DNA from 2 places in the Clostridium sp. 10cd* genome. Region 1 is predicted to be linked to the other one. Evidence: riboswitches for the same ligand, from Rfam matches in the RefSeq annotation. Region 1 holds a riboswitch; the other holds the start of a gene.
The links. A riboswitch is a leader RNA that binds a small molecule or an ion and turns the genes downstream of it on or off. The one in region 1 is predicted to bind lysine.
Positions count from the first base shown of each region.

Region 1 (3,361 bases):
CCGCATGTGCTGCGACTGCTTTAATCTGTGCAATCGTACCGACGCTTGTTCCTCCATACTTCTCTACAACATTCATACCTTGATTTCCTCATCACATTCCAGCTTGCACATATCCTCATATGTTTCACGTTTTACCACAAAGCGCACCTTACCATCCTTTACAAACACAACAGCAGGTCTGCCCAGACGGTTGTAATTGCTTGCCATACTGTAGCCGTAGGCACCGGTTGTATACAAGATTAACAGATCGTTTGTCTGTGCGCGCGGCAGCCGGACGTTTTCCACCAGAATATCTCCGGACTCACAGCATTTTCCGGCAACGGTCACCGTTTCACTTTTTTCCTCGTCCATACGGTTCGCAATATCACATGCATAGGCTGCCTGATACAATGCCGGACGGATATTGTCCGACATACCGCCATCCACAAAAATATACTTTTTGTTTTCCGTCTGCTTCTGATACCCGATGCGGTACAAGGTGGAGCCTGCCTCCGCAACAATGCTTCGTCCCGGTTCAATCATCAGTTTTTCCAACGGCAGCTGATAACGGTCACGCTCCCATTTGCAGGTATCCAGAATTGTCTGGCACACTTCCTGAAGCGGAATCGGGTGATCCTCACTCGTATAGTAAGCCGCAAAGCCGCCTCCCAGATTTAATGCTTTCGTGGTGATGCCGTATGCCTTTTGCATATCGTCCACGAATTTCATCAGTGTCTGAATTTCCGCCACATAGGCATCCTTATCAAAAATCTGAGATCCGATATGGGAGTGGAAGCCTTCAAAGGCAATATTGGGAATACTCGTCAGTGTCTGAATCATATCGCGGATATCCTCCATACGACTGATGGAGATACCGAACTTGCTGTCCAGATGTGCCGTTACAATATATTTATGGGTATGTGCCTCAACGCCCGGATTCACGCGAATCAGTGTACGAACGGTGGTGCCGACACGCTGTGCCGCTTTTACCAGCAGCTCGCATTCCATGGCATTATCGACAACGATGCACCCGACGCCAGCTTCCAGTGCCATAATCAGCTCATCCCATGTTTTATTATTGCCGTGAAAGTAGATCTTTTCCATTGGGAAGCCGGACTGCATGGCGGTATATAACTCACCGCCGCTGACAACATCCAGACACAGACCGTGGATTGCCGCCATCTGAACGATTGCCTTACAGGAGAACGCCTTGGATGCATACAGAACCTCGGTATCAAAATTCTCACTTTGAAACAGCTCGTGAAACTGGCTCATTTTCTGTGTGATTTTGTTCTCATCATACACATATAGCGGAGTACCGCAGGCATTCGCCAGCTGTTCTACGGAAACTCCGGATATTTCCAACACTTTTTTACTCATTTCCATCACCTCATTAAAAAATGCCAGCAGGGGACGCGTACCCTTACTGACATTGTAGTTCACCTTATGACAATAATGATAGCACATCTACTGATGGTAGACAGTCTTATGGATCTTCTCCATAAGCCCACCACAACCCTATGCCTAAGGCTGCAGTTCGGCGGAATTGCTGAAACCAGCTGTCAGGTGTCTGCCGACTCCAGCTGATGTAGTCGCTCCCGCGCCTCTATCTATTTTTCTGTATCATATCACTATTCAAGGTAAATTACAACCGTTTTATGAAAATTAAATGTATAAATTTCATAAAATGAAAATATTTACATGAGGGATGGTTTCCTATATAATAAACATAACATAGAGCAGGGAGGATGAAGGATATGTTAGAGAGAATACAGAAATATCGCAGGGACCTGCATCAGATACCGGAGCTGGAGCTGGAGCTGCCGAAAACACAACGCTATCTGCAAGAGGCGCTCAGGGATCTTCCCTGTTCGTTAAGCTCACCGATTCCAAGCAGTGTTGTGGCTTTTTTTGACGCAGGAAGAAAGGAAAGCATCGCCTTTCGCAGTGATATGGATGCATTACCGGTAACAGAAGCTACCGGCAGAGCGTTTGCTTCCAGACACACAGGATGCATGCACGCCTGCGGACATGACGGTCACATGGCAATGCTGCTGGAGTTCGCACACCAGCTGTCTGCGTATTATAAAGAGCTTCCACACAACGTGGTATTGATTTTTCAGCCGGGAGAGGAAACACCGGGCGGAGCGGAGCCGATGTGCAAAAGCGGTATCTTTGAACAGTATCATATCAAACGGATTTTCGGTTTTCATGTATGGCCAATGCTGGACAAGGGTGTGATTGCCACACGCAGAAACGAATTTATGGCACGCTCCAGTGAGGTGAATATCGATATTACCGGAAAAAGCGCACATGCGGCAAAGTATCAGGAAGGTATTGATGCGATGGAGATTGCGGCGCGCTATCTGCTGGATGTATATACGATGGAACAGGAGGAGCTGTCAGCGGAAACCTATCGTTTACTGCGCTTTGGTTTACTGAAGAGCGGTACGGTTCGCAATGTTGTTTCGAATGCTGCCCGTATGGAAGGAACCCTTCGTGCCTTTCAGGATGAAACCTATCAGTATATGAAAAAGCGTATGCTGGAGCTGGCGAAGCCGTATGAAGAACAGGGGGCAGTGTTCTCTTTTGATATCAATACCGGCTATCCTGCAGTCATGAATGACGCTGCCCTTGTGGATCAGGTGCTGAAGCTGGATCCGAATATCGTGCTGCTGGAGAAGCCTGAAATGATTTCCGAGGATTTTGCCCATTATCAGCGAAGGGTGCCGGGTGTGTTTTTCTTTCTTGGAACAGGTACCGGGATTGCCCTGCATGCTCACAATTTTGACTTCGATGAAGAGGTACTGGAAGCAGGGGTTAAAGAATACTGTAAGCTGAGCAGGATGGAATAAAGCGGATACAGCTATCAGGTATTCCTACAGCATAGAAGGAAAGAGGTATTGTAGCTGTGATTGAAAACTGTTAACGATTTTCTTTCATCAGCAAACAGAGGAAGCAGCTGTAAAGGTGATAAAGAGCACTGTGTCAGTTAAAATCTACGTATTTCAGAGAATGGCTTTATCCTCATAATACGTCAGATATCCTTTATTTCAGATATATAGAGTGAACATCGGATACGTAAAAAGGAAGCTCCGCATCTATAAACAATAGAATGAGGAACTTCTTTTCTTTATGAAGCTATAAAACAAGGAAAACTGATTTTCCGTTATTCAGCGGATGGCTATCGAACGCTCCAGATTAAATGCTCGACTTTTTTACTGTTTACAACCTCATAATCGCTTTTATGACCCTGCGGTCCATAGCTGTAAGTAACACGCTCGCCACATGTTGTTTCATCCCGCAGCCAGTCTTTGCAGGAGGAGTGAATCTGTTTTACTCCTGTATAGGCTATGAGCTCCTTTGCATTCATGGCATCTAT
Region 1 covers NZ_CP172347.1:362,372-365,732, forward strand. The annotation lists gene ACG3M1_RS01840 (aspartate kinase) at 1-76, opposite strand, end outside; gene lysA (diaminopimelate decarboxylase) at 73-1,359, opposite strand; lysine riboswitch at 1,431-1,596, opposite strand; gene ACG3M1_RS01850 (M20 metallopeptidase family protein) at 1,737-2,834, shown strand; gene ACG3M1_RS01855 (copper homeostasis protein CutC) at 3,164-3,361, opposite strand, start outside.

Region 2 (3,361 bases), 1.9 Mb from region 1:
AAGGGCGGCTCGTCTATCCGAGTGTTTGAAAATGGAAGCTTTCAGGAGCCGGGCTATCAGGCGAGTGATAATTATGACGGGGATGTAAGCAAAAGCGTGGAACGAAAAGGCAGTGTAAATATGAAAAAACAGGGTACGTATACGCTGACCTATACGGCAAAGGATGCCAGCGGCAATACCACAAGTGTAAAGCGCAGTGTTCAGGTATGTGCTGATCCAACGAATACAAAGCTGTATTATGATCATGACAGCTATGACAACACCATGGAGGAATGGTGGTTTAATAAAAGCAAGGATCATCAGCGGACAACAGGTGCCAAGGATGAAAAGCTGTTAAAGAAATACGATTCCTATTATCAGGGACCGAAAGAAAAAGTAATTTATCTGACCTTTGATGAGGGCGGCAATGATATCACCTATATCAAGCAGATTGCGGAGGTCCTGAAAAAGAATGATGTGCAGGCAACCTATTTTTTGACCAGAAATTATATCAAAACAGAAGCAGATTTCATCCGGCAGCTTGTTCAGGATGGCAATGTAATCGGAAATCACAGCTGGCATCATTACGATATGACAACACTGGCGAATGCCTCCAGCATCGATAAATTTGTTGCAGAGATTACGGAGACAGAAAAAACGTATATGGAGGTTACCGGGCAGCCGATGAAAAAGGTTTTCCGTTTTCCGAAGGGCGGCAGCAGTGAGCGTGCGATGAAGCTGGTAAAGGACCTTGGCTACAGCAATTATTTCTGGAGTCATGCCTATTACGATTATGCGAGTGATGTTTCGGGGAGTGAGGCATTGAAGACGATGATGGAGCATTACCATGAGGGGGCGATTTATCTGCTGCATCCGAGCAATAAGGGGAATTATGAAGCGATGGATACCTTTATCAAAAATATGAAGGATCTTGGCTATGACTTTAAAACCGTGGATACCATACCATCGGATGCTCAGGAGAAATGATACGACTCTATCCATAAACATGATGCTGAGGTAAAAATATACTGGTATTTTTACCGATCTTATTCTATAATGATGCACAGGGTGATATGCATGAAAAAGAAACACTGCTATGCCATCCTGTGCATTATCTGGATGCTTGTAATTTTCTGGTTCTCCGCACAGGTTGCGGATGATTCTCAGGAAATGAGCGATTTCTTTGTGCACCTTCTGGATGCTGTATTCTCTCTGGATATCATGAGGAATGAAATCATTCGGGATATGACAAGCTTTCTGGTACGCAAGGCGGCACATATGAGTGAATATGCGGTACTGGCCATTTTATTTGGTCTTACGATACGGGAATACAAAAAGGAGCCATGGCTGCTTCTGGCACTGGCGGCTACGGCTGCCTATGCGGCAACGGATGAATTTCATCAGCTGTTTGTCCCTGGCAGAAGCGGACAGCTCAAGGATGTTTTGATTGATACGGCAGGTGGTGCCCTCGGGCTGGTTCTGCTTGCTCTTATTCTATATCTGAAGCGCAGACGGAAAATGAAAGAAACTGAAAAACTTTCATGAAATATTCAGGGGCCATTGACAAATGTCGGGATTTAAGCTAAAGTATATAAGACAGAAAAATCGTATAGAGGCAGCGATGCGTCAGAGTAAAAGCTGGAGTCGGCAGACCGGGATAGCTTTGAAAGGTAATCATCGCCGAAGAGGCTGCATTGGCGGATGCACTTCTGGGGTCATGGGAAATACTCATGGCACTCCTTCGTTAAGAAGAGGAGCTATTAACAACTCTGCTTTATGTGTGAGAGTCGTGTAATAGCACGGCTTTTTTGTTATTCCATGGTATTTCACCGATGGTGTATACACAGGCGGTATATGTGAAAAGAAAAAAAGAAAGAGGGACTATTTATGAAGAAAAAATTAGTAACGGCAGCTTTTGCCATGACACTGCTTTTGACTGGATGCGGCAGCAGTGATGACGACAAGAATGTTTCAAAGAATACAGGAAAGGAAACCTTTACGGTTGGTATGGAGTGCAATTATGCGCCGTTTAACTGGCAGACGAAGGAACAGACGAAAACGAGTGTTTCCATTGGCGGTGCCGGCTTCTGTGACGGTTATGATGTACGTGTTGCACGTCAGATTGCAAAGGATCTCGATCGTGAGATCGTCATCAAAAAGGTATCCTGGGACGGCCTGCAGCCGGCTTTGGAATCCGGTGAAATCGATGCGATTATTGCCGGTATGACAAAGGATGAAACACGTGAAAACGGAATTGACTTCACATCCCCGTACTATGAATCCGAAATGGTTATGATTGTACGCAAGGGGGACAAGGCTGCGAAATTCAATGATATCCAGCAGTTCAAGGGTAAGACCATCATCGGACAGAAGAGCACGAACTATGATACGATTATCGATCAGATCAAGGGTGTAAAGCATGCGACACCAAAGGCAACGTATCCGGAAATGATCCTCTCCCTGCAGAACAAGGAAGTGGATGGCATTACAGCAGAGCTTCCGGTTGCCGAGGGGGCCGTGGAAGCGAATAAGGATTTAACGATCGTTCACTTTGCGAAGGGCAAGGGCTTTGATATTGACACGTCCGTATCTGTCGGTCTGAAAGAGGGAAGCCGTGATTCCGAGCTGTTCAATGCTGTACAGAAATCACTGGATGGAATTTCCAAGGAAACAAGAGATCAGTGGATGAAGGAAGCAAGAGAGAGTCAGCCGAAAACAGAATAACAAAACAGAATAGGAGATTACCATGATGATAGTAGCATCCGCAAAACCGGATGGGATGTTTGCCCAGGCCTGGTGGATTTTTCAGGACAACATTCCGCTGTTCTGGTATGGGATTAAGATAACACTGCTTCTGGCGGTGTGCGGTACACTGATCGGATTACTGATCGGTTTGCTGTTGGGAGGTATCCGTGCTGTGCGTATAGAAGAGCGCGATGCACCGGTATCCCGCATAATTAAAAAGATACTGCACGGCTTTGTCGGTCTGTATGTATGGATTTTTCGTGGAACACCGATGATGGTACAGGCGCTGATCATCTATCACGGTCTTCGTCCGGTACTGAACTGGTCACCGGTAACTGCCGGTATTACGATTATTTCCATCAATACAGGGGCATATATGGCAGAAATCATCCGTGCCGGTATCCAGTCGATTGACAAGGGACAGAATGAGGCAGCCCGCAGTCTGGGGATGACCTCCACACAGACGATGATGAGCATTATCTTACCTCAGGCGATTCGTAATTCCTTCCCTTCGATCGGAAATGAATTTATTGTCAATATCAAGGACAGCTCCATGCTGAATGTCATCGGTGTGATTGAACTGTATTTCCAGTCCAGCTCCGTTGCAGGAAGTCTGATGCTGTATGTACCGACCTTT
Region 2 covers NZ_CP172347.1:3,007,914-3,011,274, reverse strand. The annotation lists gene ACG3M1_RS14910 (immunoglobulin-like domain-containing protein) at 1-966, shown strand, start outside; gene ACG3M1_RS14905 (VanZ family protein) at 1,057-1,524, shown strand; lysine riboswitch at 1,582-1,747, shown strand; gene ACG3M1_RS14900 (transporter substrate-binding domain-containing protein) at 1,867-2,703, shown strand; gene ACG3M1_RS14895 (amino acid ABC transporter permease) at 2,726-3,361, shown strand, end outside.
Region 2: linked by a shared signal. The riboswitch ahead of ACG3M1_RS14900 (transporter substrate-binding domain-containing protein) and the one ahead of lysA (diaminopimelate decarboxylase) in region 1 are both predicted to bind lysine.